One region of the Butyrivibrio fibrisolvens genome, then DNA from elsewhere that is predicted to be linked to it. Evidence: predicted binding sites of a transcription regulator. Region 1 holds the regulator's gene; the other holds the start of a gene.
What was found. Region 1 encodes HrcA, which represses chaperone genes, less so after heat shock. Its sites were predicted from a motif close to TGTTAGCACTCNNNNNNNNNGAGTGCTAACA; they were not measured.
Positions count from the first base shown of each region.

Region 2: the regulator HrcA is predicted to act here: its motif matches at 2,502-2,532, upstream of I7804_RS12740 (co-chaperone GroES).

Region 1 is NZ_CP065800.1:360,930-369,928, reverse strand. It holds gene I7804_RS01500 (aldose epimerase family protein) at 1-497, shown strand, start outside; gene I7804_RS01495 (DUF5711 family protein) at 593-1,831, shown strand; gene I7804_RS01490 (DUF6465 family protein) at 2,166-3,002, shown strand; gene hrcA (heat-inducible transcriptional repressor HrcA) at 3,186-4,232, shown strand; gene grpE (nucleotide exchange factor GrpE) at 4,272-4,910, shown strand; gene dnaK (molecular chaperone DnaK) at 5,040-6,911, shown strand; gene dnaJ (molecular chaperone DnaJ) at 7,026-8,207, shown strand; gene I7804_RS01465 (sensor histidine kinase) at 8,265-8,999, opposite strand, start outside.
Region 2 is NZ_CP065800.1:3,054,368-3,063,366, forward strand. It holds gene groL (chaperonin GroEL) at 362-1,978, opposite strand; gene I7804_RS12740 (co-chaperone GroES) at 2,116-2,400, opposite strand; gene I7804_RS12745 (metallophosphoesterase family protein) at 2,877-3,761, opposite strand; gene I7804_RS12750 (hypothetical protein) at 3,870-4,397, opposite strand; gene I7804_RS12755 (QueT transporter family protein) at 4,706-5,215, shown strand; gene I7804_RS12760 (Rpn family recombination-promoting nuclease/putative transposase) at 5,492-6,313, opposite strand; gene I7804_RS12765 (coiled-coil domain-containing protein) at 6,657-7,010, shown strand; gene I7804_RS12770 (rhomboid family intramembrane serine protease) at 7,113-7,676, opposite strand; gene I7804_RS12775 (hypothetical protein) at 7,751-8,134, shown strand; gene I7804_RS12780 (fructose-1,6-bisphosphatase) at 8,433-8,999, opposite strand, start outside.

The DNA.
Region 1 (8,999 bases):
TTCTCGGTCATGTGCTTCAGCTCAATTCTCATTACTTTACACCTGTTAAGGACAAGAATTCTATTCCTTCAGGTGAGAAGCGTGCTGTTAAAGGAACTCCGCTTGATTTTACAACTCCTAAGACTATCGGTCAGGATATTGCATCAGATTATGAGCAGATCGCTCTTGCAAACGGTTATGATCATAATTTCATAATCGATGGTGCAGTTGATGAGGATGGAAATGTTGACGGTGGTATGCATGAGTTTGCTATAGTTACTAATCCTGCAACAGGAATCACTATGCATGCATCTACCAATCTTCCGGGATTCCAGTTCTATTCAGCTAATTTCCTTAAGGATATTGTTGGTAAGGACGGATATGAGTATGGTCAGTATGATGGATTTTGTCTTGAAACACAGACATATCCTAATTCTATCAATACTCCTTCATTCCCAAGTCCTGTATATGGACCTGATCGTCCATATGATGCTGTTACAGTTTATAAGTTTAACTAAGTGGTGTTAAGTATAGGTTAAAAACTTGAATCCCTACATCACTTATCTTGTAGAAATATAAAGATCTTTTACAGGTTTTTCTATATGGAGGACTGATGGCTGAAGTCAAAAACTTTAGAGATTACAGCAGAAATTTTAGAGATGCAGATGCACCGGACGAAGAAACCGGTGCATCTTTTTCCAGAGAGCCTTCTTATCAGGAGAAGATAAGAAATCATAGGCTTATAGTATTTTACAGAACTATTTTTTTGCTGATTGCGGCGGTTGCCATAATAGCATTTATATATGTGAACTGGCACAACAAGGTGTATTCGGAATCCAGGGTTCTTAGCTCTACATCTCTTACCGGCATGTCTGGTGTCACAGTACTTCCGCTTGGACAGAATATAATCAGATACAGTAAAGATGGTATCAATTGTATGTCTGCAGACGGAAGGGCGCTATGGAATATGACCTATGATATGCAGGCACCTGTGGTGAGAATATGCGGTGAGACCGTTGCAGTTGGTGATTATAATGGTAATACTATCTATGTTGCCAATTCGCAGGGAACTCTTGGAAGTTTTGGAACCAATCTTCCTATCAGGGATTTCTGCGTTTCATCACAGGGGGTAGTTGCGGTCATTCTTGACGATGATGATATAACAAGGATCAAGCTTTTTGATACATCGGGCAAGGAACTTGCAGCTATCAAGGCTACTATGGCCAACAGTGGATATCCTACCAGCATGTCCTTGTCTCCCAATGCTGAGCTTTTGGCAGTATGTTATCTGAAAGAGTCGGGAGGTTCTATTCTGACAGGCGTTACCTTCTTTAACTTTGGAGCTGTAGGTCAGAATGAGACAGATAACATGGTAAGCTCATTCAAGTATGAAGATACTATCATCCCATATGATGTGTTTCTTGATTCAAGTACTAATATGGCTGTATCTGATAAGAGTATAGTCTTCTACAAGGGTGAGGATGTTCCTAATGACCCTGTTGTCAATGAGATCGGTGAGACTGAGATCATGAGCGTTTATAACAACGAAGACTACGCAGGCATCATATGCGCCGGAACAGCAGAAGAGGGAGCTTATAAACTTACAGTCTACAATACTTCAGGTAAGGATATTCTGGAGAAGTATTTTGATCTTGATTATACTGATATGTTCTTCTCAGATGATCAGTTTGTTGTGTACAATGACAAGCACTGGCAGTTATATGGAATAGATGGAACTCTTCGATTTGAAGGGGAGTTTGATGAAAGTATAAAGGCAATCATCCCTGGACCTAGCAGGAACAGATTTACTATAGTGACAGCTGATTCGATAGATCAGATAGAACTGAGATAGAACTAATATAGAACCGAGATAGAACTAATACAGAACTGAGATAGAACTATATAGAACTAAGACTGATCTTTACATATATAGTAAGAGCATAAAAAAGAGTCATTTGGTATAATATATTATTTTGATAGCAAATATACAAAAAATATATTACCCCAAATGGCTCTTTGTTTGTATTTGGAGATATCAAATCATTGACATTGTAACGAAATTGCGATAAACTCGAAAACGTAAGTATTTTAGTTCAAACAGATTCACTGTATTTTTTTCCAAAACATCTTTTAATAATTGACCTTGCGACTTGTAAGGCATGCTTGTGCATGGGGAGGATTCCAATATGATAGAAAGCAAAGACACTCAGGTAAGACCTACAGCAACTATAAAATCCATTGTAAAGGCTGCAGTGATAGAGCAGAGTGAGAAGGCAGCAGCACTTGCCAAAGAGGAAAAGGCAAAGCAGGAAGAAGCTGGTATCAAAGTTATAAAGCTTGAAAAAGGTGCAGTAAAAAAGGCTAAAGAGGCTAAAGCTTCTGTATCAAAGAAAGCTGCAGAAGAAGATAAGAAGATAAAGGAAAAGGCTGCAAAGGTAGAAAAAGAAACCAAAAAGAAGGTAGCCAAGGCTAAGAAAGAAGCATCTGAAGTTAAGAAAGATGTAGTGAAAAATGCAACTTCAGCTAAAAAAGAAGAAAAGAAGATAGCTGAAGCTAAGGATGAAGTAAAAGAAAAAGCTACAGCTGTAAAAACGGAAGCGCCTAAAACTGAGGCTTCTAAAAAAGAAACTCCCAAAAAAGAAGCTTCTAAAAAGGTAGCATCTAAGAAGGCAGTTAATACAAAGAAAGAGGTTGTAAAGAAAATCTCTGATATAAAGCAAGAGACAGTAAAGAAAGCTAAAGAAGTCAAGAAGGAAGTGGCAAAGAAGGCAGAATCAGTAAAAGATACTGTGGTTAAAGACACTGCTGCAAAGGATACTGCTGCTAAAACTAAAGAACCTGAGGTCAAGCTTGTACTACAGTATCGCGATTATGATATAGAGCAGAGTGTTCTTTATAATAAAGCAAGAGCTGTTATTGGTGATAAGTTTGAATCTGTAAAGAACCTTAACCTTTATGTTAAGCCTGAAGAAGGTAAGGTATATTTTGTTGCAGATGAAGAGACTGGAAGTTTTGATCTGTAACAAGTCCTAAATTGCCCCATATCTTTTTTGTTTTTTTAAGAAGCGTAGATCCTATAAGGATTTGCGCTTCTTTATATTTTCTTTAGACTTTTTATTTATTAGTCGGTTGACAGTATAGTTTTAAAGTGATAATTTAACGTATGTAAGATGTTAGCACTCAAGTCGAGTGAGTGCTAACATCGGATGAGAAGAGGTAATCATTTGGAACTTACAGAGCGTAAGAAAACAATTCTAAATGCAATCGTTCGTAATTATCTGGAGACCGGAGAGCCGGTTGGAAGCAGGACGATTTCCAAGTATACGGATCTGAACCTTTCATCTGCGACTATCCGCAATGAGATGGCAGACCTTGAAGAGATGGGACTTATATTACAGCCACACACTTCTGCAGGACGTATACCATCCGATCAGGGCTATCGTATCTATGTAGATGATATGCTCGCCCAGAAGGAGAAGGAAGTCGACAGCATGCGTGAGATGCTTCTTGATAAGGAAGAGAAGCTTGAGAATCTTCTTAAGCATGTTGCAAGACAGCTTGCGGACAATACCAATTATGCGACCATGGTTTCAACACCTACCATGAGCAAGAACAAGCTCAAATTCCTTCAGATAAGCAGAGTGGATGCTGATCATCTTCTGGCTACCATAGTTCTTGAAGGCAATCTTATCAAGAACAAGATGATACCGGTTGAGGAAGAGCTTGATGATGCGACAATCCTTAAGCTCAACATGATCCTGAATACGAACCTGAGCGGTATATCAGTTGAGAATATCAACCTTGGCCTTATCGCAGCTCTCAAAGCGCAGGCTGGTATCCACTCCGAGATTGTAGGTCATGTGATAGACGCAGCTGCAGAGTCCATAAGAGCCGATGAGGAGCTTGAGATATATACAAGCGGTACCAACAATATCCTGAAATATCCCGAACTTTCAGATAATAAAAAGGCGAGTGAACTTATCAATACATTTGAAGAAAAGAGTGATCTTACAAGTCTTGTAGAAAGTTCTCTTAGTGCTACGGAACACGGGATTCAGGTTTATATAGGCAATGAAACACCGGTAGATACTATGAAGGATTGCAGCGTAGTTACAGCAACCTACGAACTTGCCGAAGGTATGAGAGGCACAGTCGGTATCATAGGCCCCAAGCGAATGGACTATGACAAGGTCATATCTACACTTAAGGAAATGATGCATCAGCTGGATGATCTTTATAAGAAGAACGACTAGCTATTTTCATATAATAAATAGTAATAAAGGAGAATCAACTTGAGTCAGGAAAAGGAAATCAAAAAAGAGCAGGAAGAAGTAGAAGAAGCTCTTAAAGAAAACGAAGCTCAATCAGGAGATGCGGTTGAGAACGAAAATACTGCAGAAGCATCAAAAGAAACAGCTGATGCAGATACTACAGATAAGGCTTCTGAAGAAGTCAAGGAAGAGGGCAAGAAATCTCTTTTTGGAAAAAAGAAAAATCCTCTTCAGGACAAGCTTGACGACATGACAGACAAGTACAAGCGTCAGCTTGCAGAGTTCGAGAACTTCCGTAACAGAACTGAGAAAGAGAAGTCTCAGATGTTCGATGCAGGAGCAGGCAATGTACTTACCAAGATACTTCCTGTTGTAGATAACTTCGAAAGAGGTCTTGCAGCAGTTCCGGAAGATAAGAAAGATGATTCTCTTGTACAGGGATTTGACATGATCTACAAGCAGCTTTTAAAGACTCTTGAAGACATGGATGTTAAGCCGATAGAAGCTCTTGGCAAAGAGTTTGATCCTAATCTCCACAACGCAGTAATGCAGGTAGAGAGCGATGAGTACGAAGAAGGAATTGTCGCACAGGAGCTCCAGAAGGGCTATACATATCACGATACAGTTATCCGTCACTCAATGGTGGCTGTTGCTAAATAGAGGAGATAGAGATTGTCTTCGATGTTTTTGCCAAGAAGGCATTTATGATCACAAAGCTTTACACATCTCCGATTTCCCAGTAGGGATAGATCAAAAATAAGATGAAATAGTTATGGAGGTAAATTAACTATGGGTAAAATCATTGGTATCGACCTTGGTACTACAAATAGCTGCGTAGCAGTCATGGAAGGTGGAAAGCCTACCGTTATAGCAAATGCAGAAGGTGCTAGAACAACTCCTTCAGTTGTAGCTTTTACTAAGAATGGTGAGAGACTTGTAGGTGAACCTGCTAAGCGTCAGGCTGTTACAAATGCAGATCACACAATTTCTTCAATCAAGAGAGATATGGGTACAGACAATGGCCGTAACATCGATGGCAAGAAGTACTCACCAGAGCAGATCTCTGCTATGATTCTTCAGAAGCTCAAGAAGGATGCTGAGGACTACCTTGGAGAGTCTGTATCACAGGCAGTTATCACAGTTCCTGCATACTTCAATGATGCTCAGCGTCAGGCTACTAAGAACGCTGGTAAGATCGCAGGTCTTGAAGTAGAGCGTATTATCAACGAGCCTACAGCTGCAGCTCTTGCTTATGGTCTTGACAATGAGAAAGAGCAGAAGATCATGGTATATGACCTCGGTGGTGGTACATTTGATGTATCTATTATCGAGATTGGTGATGGTGTCATCGAAGTTCTTTCTACAAACGGTGATACACACCTTGGTGGTGATGACTTCGATAACAGGATCATCGACTGGATGGTAGAAGAGTTCAAGGCTAAGGAAGGCGTAGACCTTTCAGGCGATAAGATGGCTATGCAGAGACTTAAGGAAGCTGCAGAGAAGGCTAAGAAGGAACTCTCTTCTTCTACAACAACTAACATCAACCTTCCTTTCATCACAGCAACAGCAGAAGGCCCTAAGCACTTCGATATGGATCTTACAAGAGCTAAGTTCGAAGAACTTATCCATGATCTTGTAGAGAGAACAGCTATTCCTGTTCAGAATGCTATGAGAGATGCAGGTCTTACAAATGCAGACCTTGGTAAAGTCCTCCTTGTTGGTGGTTCTACACGTGTTCCTTGCGTAGTAGAGAAGGTTAAGCAGCTCACAGGTCAGGAGCCTTCCAAGAACCTTAACCCTGATGAATGCGTAGCAGTAGGTGCAGGTATCCAGGGTGGTAAGCTTAATAACGAAGCTGGTACAGGAGATATCCTTCTTCTTGATGTAACTCCACTTTCACTTTCTATCGAGACAATGGGTGGTATCGCTACAAAGCTTATCGAGCGTAATACAACTATTCCTACCAAGAAGAGCCAGATCTTCTCAACAGCAGCTGATAACCAGACAGCAGTTGATATCAACGTACTTCAGGGTGAGAGACAGTTCGCAAGAGACAACAAGTCACTTGGTCAGTTCCGTCTTGATGGTATCCCTCCGGCAAGAAGAGGTATGCCTCAGATCGAAGTTACATTCGATATCGATGCTAACGGTATCGTTAACGTATCTGCTAAGGATCTTGGTACAGGTAAAGAGCAGCACATCACAATCACATCCGGCACTAACATGTCTGATGATGATATCGATAAGGCTATCAAAGAGGCTCAGGAATATGAGGCTCAGGACAAGAAGCGTAAGGAAGGCATCGATGCAAGAAACGAAGCTGATTCCTTCGTATTCCAGACAGAGCAGGCTCTTAAGGATGCAGGCGACAAGATCGATGCAACTGCTAAGTCAACTGTAGAAGCTGATCTTACAGATCTTAAAGCTACACTTGATGCTACTAAGGACAAGGAACTTACTGATGAAGAGATCGACAAGATCAAGACTCAGAAAGAAAAGCTCATGACAGATGCTCAGCAGCTCTTCTCAAAGATGTATGAGAATATGCAGCAGCAGGCTGGCCCTCAGGCTGGTCCTGGACCTGATATGGGTGGCGCAGCAGGCAGCCAGACTCAGAACAATGATGATGTAGTTGACGGAGACTACAGAGAAGTATAAGGTATATAAGGTCGGTGACTTTGTATACGATGATCAGATGATCATTATTAATGAAATTAACCCCGAGCTGCTTAAATGGCAGCTCGTGGGTATTTTGCGCTAAGGAAAGGTATTATGGCAGATCAGAAACGCGATTATTATGAAGTGCTTGGAGTAGGCAAAGGTGCCTCGGATGAAGAGATCAAGAAAGCATACAGGGTACTTGCTAAGAAATATCATCCAGATATGAATCCCGGTGATGCTAATGCAGCTGAAAAGTTCAAAGAGGCTTCCGAAGCTTATGCTGTACTTTCAGATCCTGAGAAGAGACGCCAGTATGATCAGTTCGGTCATGCTGCATTTGAAGGTGGCGGAGCAGGATTTAACGGTGGCGGATTTGATTTCTCCGGCGCTGATTTTAGTGATATATTTGGTGACATATTTGGTGAATTCTTTGGTGGTGGAAGGAGTCGTGGCGCTCGTTCCGGACCTGCTAAGGGAGCTAATATACGTGCCAGCGTAAGGATTACATTTATGGAATCCATCACAGGCACAGAAAAAGAACTTACTCTTAATTTGAAAGATCCTTGCCCGACATGTAAAGGTACAGGCGCTAAGCCAGGTACTACGCCACAGATGTGTCCTAAGTGCGGTGGTAAGGGACAGGTTGTATTCACACAGCAGTCGCTTTTTGGAACCGTCCGCAATGTTCAGACATGTCCTGAGTGTGGTGGATCAGGCAAGATTATTAAAGATAAATGTGCAGACTGCGGCGGAACAGGTTATAAGACAAGCCGTAAGACCATTAAGGTTACTATCCCTGCAGGTATTGATAACGGACAGAGCGTTCGTATAAGAGAAAAGGGTGAGCCCGGTATCAACGGAGGACCAAGAGGTGATCTTCTTGTAGAAGTTCTGGTATCAAGTCATCCTACATTCCAGAGAGAGGATTATGATATCTTCTCAGTTGTAGATATGTCATATGCAGTTGCTGCTCTGGGCGGATCTGTTGTGATCGACACTGTTGACGGCAGAGTAGTATATGATGTTAAGCCGGGTACTCAGACTGGAGCAAGAATAAGACTTAGAGGTAAGGGTGTTCCGTCACTTCGTGACAAGGACATACGAGGAGACCACTATGTAACTCTTGTTGTTAAGACTCCTGAGCGCCTTTCCAAGGAAGCCAAAGAGCTCCTTACTAAGTTTGATGAACTTACAGGTGACAGCCTTAATGAGGCAGAGAGACTTACATCGGATGGTTCTGATGACAAGGACGGCAAAGACAAAAAGAAGAAAAAAGGCTTCTGGAATAAATAAAGATAACTTTATAGGGGTGTCGCATAAAATAGCGGCACCCTCTTGTTATTAATAGCTTCACGGGTTCTGTAATTGGACTCTTAAGCTGAATTCTACTTTACTGCAGGAGATGAGGCATTTGCCATGATATTTACCTGCAAGCTCCTGAATGATCTTAAGACCATAACCGTGACTTACCTTATCCTTTTTGGTCGTGGAAATAAGATTTCCGCGTATATGGCGCTGTACAAGCACAGGATTGACTACGGAAATAGTAGTGAAGTTGCGTGTTCTGACTGCCTTGACATTAATATAAGGATTTTCAATGTTTTCACAGGCTTCCAGCGCATTATCAAGAGCATTGGCAAGAATGGAGCATATATCAGGGGCAGGCATATCGGTAAGCCCTGCCAGTGATCCTTCATAGCCAAAGGTAATGCCCTTTTTGTTTGCAATCTCCATTCTGCTGGTCAGGATTATATCAGCAATATTATTGCCGCTAATAGGAACAGGAGCGGCAGGAAGGCTGGCAGTAAGATCTTTAGTATATTTTTTGATTTCATTGTAATTACCGTCTTCAGCCAGTGTTTCGATTATTGCCATATGTTTTTTGAGATCATGTCTCTTTTTCCTGATCTCATCTTCTTGCAGCTGGAGGTTCTGCATAGCGTCCAGCTGAGTCTGCAGATAGGTCATATGAATTCTTGCAAGCGTCTCATTCTCAAGACGGATTCTTTTTTCAAACAAACTGTAAATATAGAATACAATGCAGCTGACATATGCTATAGGCAGGAAGAACCTCCAGAATATATC
Region 2 (8,999 bases), 1.4 Mb from region 1:
AATAACGTCATAATGCGCTTTCAAGAACGTGTAATTTTCAAAATCCTTGACTTATAATGCACTTCTAATGATCACCAGTCTAAATGTTATCGCTTTTAAATAATTATTATAACATTTTACTGATTATACTAGACATATATTGGTAATTTTACCAAGAAAACGCTTGTAAAGCAAGATACTACGCATTTTTATTATGATCACCTCATCAAAACTGCATAATATAGGGCAAAAAATGCACCACGATCATATCGTATTGATATAGTCGTGGTGCAAAATATATCTTAACTTATATGAAGTCTCCTGCCATTTCTATGAATGTTCAAGGTCTTCTTAAAAACTAAGAGCTTCCGCCATCAGTTAATTAATACATTCCTGGCTGAGGAGCTGGAGCTGCCGGTACAGGCTCTTTGATTGTTGCTACAGCAGCTTCTGTTGTAAGGAATGAAGAAGCAACTGATGTAGCATTCTGAAGAGCTGATCTTGTAACCTTAGCAGGATCAAGGATACCATCCTTAACCATATCTACATACTCTTCCTTATATGCATTGAAACCAACTCCAACTTCAGACTCTTTTACCTTATTTACGATAACGGATCCATCAAGACCTGCGTTAGTTGCGATGCGGAAAAGAGGAGCTTCAAGAGCTTTAAGAACGATCTTAGCACCTGTCTTCTCATCACCTTCAAGGTTCTCAAGAGACTTAGCAGCTTCCTTAGAAGCGTGGATGTATGCGCTACCACCGCCGAAGATGATACCTTCCTCTACAGCTGCACGTGTAGCATTGAGAGCATCTTCCATTCTGTACTTAGCTTCCTTCATCTCTGTCTCTGTAGCAGCACCTACGCGGATAACTGCAACACCGCCAGCGAGCTTAGCAAGTCTTTCCTGAAGCTTCTCTCTATCAAAATCAGATGTTGTATCTTCGATCTGCTTCTTGATCTGAGCAACTCTTGAATCGATGTCAGCCTTGTCGCCTTCACCATCAACGATTGTTGTCTTCTCCTTAGTAACCTTAACACTCTTAGCACGTCCAAGGTCATCAAGTGTTGTATCCTTAAGTTCAAGACCAAGGTCAGATGAGATAACCTTACCACCTGTGAGGATTGCGATATCCTGAAGCATCTCTTTACGTCTGTCGCCATAGCCAGGAGCCTTAACTGCAACTACATTGAATGTTCCACGGAGTTTGTTAACAATAAGTGTTGTAAGAGCTTCACCTTCAACGTCTTCAGCGATGATGAGGAGCTTCTGGCCTGTCTTAACAACCTGCTCAAGAAGAGGAAGGATGTCGTTGATGTTAGAGATCTTCTTATCTGTGATAAGGATTGCAGGCTCTTCAAGGTTAGCTTCCATCTTGTCCATGTCTGTTGCCATGTAAGCTGAGATGTAACCTCTGTCAAATTCCATACCTTCAACAAGGTCAAGCTCTGTCTGCATTGTCTTGGACTCTTCGATTGTGATAACGCCGTCGTTAGAAACCTTTTCCATAGCGTCAGCGATCATCTTACCAACTTCATCATCACCTGATGAAACTGCTGCTACTCTTTCGATCTGCTCCTTGCCGCTTACCTTTGTAGCCATCTTCTTAACAGCTTCTACTGTAGCGTCTGTAGCCTTCTTCATACCTTTACGAAGGACGATCGGGTTAGCACCTGCAGCAAGGTTCTTCATACCTTCGTTGATCATTGCCTGAGCAAGAACTGTAGCTGTTGTTGTACCGTCACCTGCTACATCATTAGTCTTTGTAGCAACTTCCTTAACAAGCTGAGCACCCATGTTTTCATATGGATCTTCAAGTTCGATCTCCTTAGCGATAGTAACACCATCGTTTGTGATTGTAGGAGCACCGTAAGACTTGTCTATTACAACGTTTCTTCCCTTAGGTCCGATTGTTACACCTACTGTATCTGCAAGCTTGTTAACGCCTGCAACCATTGCCATACGAGCATCATCACCTGATTTAATTGTCTTTGCCATGATACATGACCTCCATAATATATTATCTAGTTTGCAGGATATGATCCTGCTTCATATAAAGACTGTTTATCATCTGTATTCCAGATCTTCTTTTTATCCGAAAACAAATAGACAAAATCTTCTTTGCAATTTTTGATTTAGTCAACTGTTGCAAGAATGTCGTTCTGCTTTACAATGATGAATGTCTCTTCATCAAGCTTAACTTCTGTTCCTGCATATTTAGAATAAATGACCTTCTGTCCGACTTTAACTTCCATCTTGACTTCTTTGCCATCAACAACTCCGCCAGGTCCAACAGCTATAACTTCAGCCTGCTGAGGTTTCTCTTTTTCCTTTCCAGGAAGAACGATTCCTGATGCTGTTGTCTCCTCTGCTTCAAGCTGCTTTAATACAACTCTGTCTCCAAGTGGTGTTAATTTCATGATAAAGCCTCCTTTATATAGATATATAATTTGCTTTTTTAAAGATTAACAATCATATCTGTGCTTGTTAACTTTAGACTAAAACTTAAGTCTTATAGAATTGTTAGCACTCAAACTCCCTGAGTGCTAACCACAAAATATATAATAATGTTGCGGCTTTTATGTTGCAAATTGATTTACAGGTGGATATTGTAGTCTTTTCTCGTAATATCTCTTATATTCTCTCGTTTTCTCTCATTTGCTTCTTGACCTTTTGTCATCAAAAAAGGACACCCCTTCAAACGCGCTTCCAGAGCGGCTTTGAAGATTGTGTCCTTCTTTTATAATCCTTTGTTTATTCTTTTTTTATTTTTGACAGGCCTTGTTATTACAAAGCTTCGAGCTCTTTATTATCTGATTTACTTGCAGACTTCCCACTTACCAGACAGACTCCTACCCTTGAATCTGCGTCTGGCTTTTGTGGGAAGTTTAAAAATCTACCTATGAGGTATATCTTTTCCATGCATATCTATATAGTTCTCTTTAAGGGCGAGAGCCCAGTACCTCTCAGGGATATCCGGCCAACGGGCTTCTCCTCTTTCCTGCTCGCACAGCTGAGTTGCTCTCATAAGGATTGTCTGATTAAGATCCACACCTGTTCTTATAGTATGCATTGTAACTGCTGCCCAGGCAGGCGCCATCTCCATAAGGCCTGATGACATAAACTCAGACAGAATCTCTTTTCTGTCATAATCAAGCTGAAAGTATTCTTCTTCCCATCTGTCTCCTTCATCATGAATTATGGCAAACTGTGTCTTGCCGCCATAGTTCCAGGGAATGCCTATAGAGCCCGGATTGACAGCTTTCTTGTCTCTATAGGTGTAAGTCTCCTGCTCATGATGATGACCATGCAGGATAAAATCAGACCTTAGCTGAGCCACAATACGCCTTGTAGTACGGCTCTTACCCATCATGAATTCCCTTGAAGAATTGGGCGATCCGTGGCATAGCTCAAAAGAAGGCATACCCTTCTGCTTCCACATCGAATATATAGGAAGTGAGTCAAAAAAGTTAAAGTCCCTGTCTGTCATATTATTATAAGTATACAAAAGCGTACCGCTGGCAGAACCCTTCTTCCATCCTGACTCGCCCTTTTTCCTATAATCAAGAAGATACTCTTCGCGGTTACCTCTCACAATCCAGACGTTAAAAAACTTCTGCATCATGTATATCATTTCCATAGTTTTCTGAGGATTGGGACAGTCCGTTACATAATCTCCCAGAAGTACGAAATTGGTAATTCCCTTCTCACAGGCCTTGTCAAAACAAGCCTGAAAGGCGCTGTGATTGGCATGTATATCGCTAAAAACCGCAATGTCCATCTATGTCCCCCACCATGTTCCTGCAAGTACCGGTCCATTTATATAAGAAAAATAATCAGTCTATGAAAAAACATATATCGTCATAAAGTCTCGACAAATCCGGTATATTCACGCTTTCTTATCAATCAGATATCCGATTACTGTCCCTATTATTATTCCAGAAAAAGTTCCAACCCAGAGATTAGATATAGTGATTCCAATGATCAAACCTGCAACAAGACCTAATATCATGTAAAGGCCTGTCCAGGATGTCTTCTGTTTTGTGATCGAATAAAAGTCACGTCCATCCCTGTTCTTGCGCCTTACATAACCAGCCTTTTCAAGGCTATGTACAAGATCATCATCCTCATGCCTGCAAGACGTTCTGACTACCTTAAGTTCCTGGAATTTAAACACAAAACTTGCTATAGCAGAGTATATTTCAGCACCAAGAGAGGGCTTTTGGTATGCAGGTTCAATATCCAGTAAAAGCGTTACTTCCCCATCAATTCCGGCCTCTTCAAAATGAAATCTCCCTACCTTCTTATCAGCATCATCTCTAAGGGTAACTGACCATTCTTCTTCCCAGAGTTTATCAACACTCTGAGGCTGTATCAAAAAATGCCTCGTAACAAGCGGCAATAACTTATCTCCCATAAATACCTCCAAGTAATACAATTAGTATGCATAATATCTCGCACTATCATTATATCATTATGATTAATTTACTTCATCCGGAAATAATTCTTAGATAAGTTAATTTCTATATACTGCTTGCCCTTGTAAAAGCTTTGAGGATGTTGGTCCGTCCAAGTGGGAAGTTTTAGTAATTATATATTTTTAGTCTGATCAGTATCGCCTTTACAAAGCTTTTATTCAGTGTTATCATACCTGTTGCTATACGAGTGTTAAATCCTTCCCACTCGCAAAATCGGCACATAGCCGTACACTAAAGGAGAAAGAAAATGAAGAAATCAAAAACTCTGTACATCGTACAGGCAGGCGCCATCGGCGCTTTGTATGTAGTATTAACAATGTTCGCGCAGGGATTCGACCTTGCAAGCGGAGCAATCCAGTGTAGATTCTCAGAAGCTCTGACAATCCTCCCATTTTTCACACCGGCTGCTATTCCCGGAGTTACAATAGGATGTCTTTTGTCTAATATCCTGATGCAAAGTGCACTTCCGGATGTAATATTTGGAACCTTAGCAACACTTATTGGATGTATTGGAACATATGCTCTTAGAAAACACAGGATTCTTTGCTCACTTCCGCCTGTAATAAGCAATGCGCTTATCATTCCGTTCGTACTAAAATATGCTTATGGCATGACAGACCTGATTCCTTTTATGATGCTTACAGTAGGAGCCGGCGAAGTTATTACCTGTGTGATATTCGGTGAGATACTTCTCAATGCTCTCTTCCCTGTAAGAGGAATATTATTTGCTGACGATCATACTGCTAAAAAGATCTGATAAGCACGATCAAAAGCTGAAGAAGAAAATCAAGAAGAACTGAAGTACATAATAAGAAGGATAAATATAAAGAACTGTGAAAAATGAGATGATCACTTTTTCACAGTTCTTTTTTATTCATTACATTATAGGCTTTACTTATTAATTCCACGTTTCTCGGGAAGCTTCGTTCTCTATCCCACAGTTTCTTATATTTCTTGGTTATCTCCGGGAGGTATTTGACCTTGGAAACAATCCTATCGACATCATTAAAGCCTTGATTGGGAAGAACAATACTTATTCCTGTATTCCATTATCTGCTAATAGTTTTTTTAATCTATTGATTTCTTCAGCTTGAGTAGCAATTGTCTCGGCCTGAGCTTCGAGCTTTTCAGCCACTAGCTTTTCATGTATTATGGCATCTTCTCTTATACGACAACGCTCTCTGATCTCAAAGTCAGAATTAGAGAGATAAATTGATTCTGCAGTAGAATTCATAGATGGATTATCTTTAGTTATCATCTTTATTTCCTCCCAGGTAGTTGCTTTGAAGAGTTTTGCCCACGTATCGATACCACTGGTTCTGTCTTCATCAGTTGCCAGTTCTGTATGATTTAAGTCTACCACATATAAATTAAACTTGTCAGTATAGAGATATTTATCTTTTGAGTTCCTCATCTGATATTTTCCAAAGAATTCAGGATGATCTTCAAATAGAGTAAAATCCAGAAAGCCCACATGATATACAGGCTTAACAGTTATATAATCTTTGCCTTTGGACACATTATCAAAACGTCTGCATAGGTATGAAAGGGAACGTTCCGGCCAGTTCTTATAGTTTACAATCTGCATCTCAAGATTGATATAGCTGTCGTTGTTAAGAGAAACATGAATGTCTAACTGGTATTCTTTACTGGTAACATCTGCTCCCATGTCAATTGCATTTTCTATCCTGACACTAAGAACGCTTTCTCTCTGGAGTTTAAGGATAGAGCAGATCAGACCAATAAGTGTCTCTTCATCCCTTTGTAATACCATTCGGAACATGTAATCGTTGGTCATGTTGTATTCAAGCTTTCCAGTAGCTTGAAGATAGCTGTATTCAGTTGTTTCTTGCATTAATAGTCTCCTTCTTGTTTGCTTTTTTCCTTTGAGCAATAAAAGAAAGAGCATCTACAACATCTAATACTGCTCAAAATAAAAATTGGAATTCAAGGCGATTTGCCAGGAATCAATCTGTTTTGGATTGCGATTTATGATGTACCGCTGAAAACCAAACAAGAAATATGCTATCATGGAAAATGGATGAGCGCAAGTTAATTTATTTGAAATACGGGAAAAGTTCAGTCATACATTTTATAAATCAGTTGATATTTTCCTATGCAAACTTCATAATTAAGGAATAAAAACAAAATTAGATGCATGGCTTACCTTCCTGGGATGCGATGAGCCAGAGTATATTATGGAGCTTATCAGTAAATATCCGGAGTTTGAACCCATGTATTCCCACCTGTACGATATGTGCAGGAATATCGAAGGAGTGATGAATATGTTCTCTAAAGAACTGCAGATCATGGATCACAATACAGCTACATATATGATTGATGAACTTCAGGAAGAACTCGATACTACTAAAGAACTGCTTGATACTACTAAAGAACAGCTTGATACCACTAAGGAACAGCTGGATACTACTAAAGAACAGCTTGATATCGCTAATTCGATGAATCTTAAGAAAGATGATACTATTTCTTCTCAGGCAGAAGAAATCATAAGGTTAAAGCAGCTTTTAGCTGATAAAGGCGTAGAAGCATAAAAATAATCAAGTCCTACCTAGCAGCTATCTCTTTTGCTAAGTAGGACTTTTTTTATGGCTATGAATTTAGCATTAATTGGAACGTGATATTAAAAAGATGTTTTATTTTCTATTGAGTTTGAATCCGACAACTGCGCCGATGATACCGCCTATAACATGTGACATATTCGAGATATCATCCGTAAGGACTACGCCCTCGTACACCTGCTGCCCCAAGAATACCACCGCTACCAGTATGAATGTAAGCGGTATCTCACCATTTCTAAAGCTGGTAAAAGATGTAAGAAGTATAAATGCAAATACTACGCCGCTTGCGCCGCACAAAGCAACATTTGGGAACAGGAAATAGTTCACAACTCCCGTTACAAAGGCTGTTATAAGGATGACCTGCATTATCCTTTTCGAACCATACTTTTCTTCAAGCATTGGTCCAAGCAGCAGGATAAAAGAAGCATTGCCTATATAATGATCCCATCCGCTGTGACCAAGTACATGAGTAAAGAATCTTATGTAAGTTAGAGGATTGGTAAGCGATGAGTGATAAGTCATAAACAAAACCTCGTTGCTTACACCTAGCGTTGCAAAGCCAAGCAGCAATACTGCAAGACTTATAAAGATAAAACCAAGAACTACAGGTGAATTAAATGTGATCTTAAACTTTTTCATTGAAGCTAAATCCCCCATTCCTGTGATACAATTATTTTAGAAGCTATTATCAGAATGCAGAAAGTAATCAGTAAATGTCTAAGGTAATCAGTATGGAAAAACGTCTAAAAGAGTATCTATCCTATATGGCAGATTTCATCACCACTGACCACAGCGGCGAAGAATACCTAAGAGCATACAAAGATCTCATGACTCAGATAGCCTTCTTCCAGCACGAAAGGCTCATCCATCTTATTGTCACGGTCACATTTGCAATCCTTACTCTCATGGGAGTAATTGCATATGTAATGACATCCATGATCCTATTACTCGCCCTGACATTCCTATTTATTATACTCCTCATTCCATACATCAGGCACTACTATATTTTAGAAAACGGAGTCCAAAAGCTCTACACTTACTACGATTCAATCAAAGTGTATATTCCGACTTCTAATTCTCATTATCCTTTTACTTGAATTCCACACCTCTACGTAGCAGCATTCTCAGAATCTTTGCAATGGCGGACTGTATATGAATCATTGCCACGCTTTTTAATTGTTTTATAAAATTCATGAGTATGATAGATTGAGTTTTTATTCTGCCCGGGGTTCACATGTCTGAGCGCAGCGAGTTTGAACCCCAGAATAAAAGACTCAAGATATCATGCCATGAATTTATAAAACAATTAACAGCATGGCAATGATTCATATACAGTCCGCCATTGCAAAGATTTTGAGAATGCCAATAAGCAGAGGTGTGGATGCACTTCTTATATCACTTCTCCTTGATAAGGCCGTTCTTGTATGCTTCCATTAGTTCCTTGAGATCATCTATCTGCTTCTTAAGTTCTCGTCCGACATCAGTATCCCTTACCATAACTCTCTTCTCAAACTCCTCAGTGCTTACTATCTTGGGCGTATATTCCTGCCCGGGTGTGAAGCTCCTGTGAACAGCAAGGGCAAGGTGATGAGAGTTGCAGATAAGTGTATACCCTGCTATTCCTGTCTTTTCATGATATGCCTTGGACAATCCTCCATCTATGACATAGAGCTTTCCATCAGCTTTGACAGGGCTCTCTCCATTCTTAACTTCAACAGGAACATGTCCGTTGATTATATGAGATCCTGCGCAGCCCAGACCAAACTCACTCAATATCTTTTCAACATATTCTTTATTATCAGTATATGAATAATATGCATTAAAAGTCTCTTTACAAGCTGCCTTATCATCGACAAAATAGTGCTCGAATGTTGTTATCTTGTCTTTGCCAAAAAGAGGCGAATTCTTGCCGCACCACAGATACCACATAAGGTCTACTGCTTTTCTTTTCCTGACAGGATC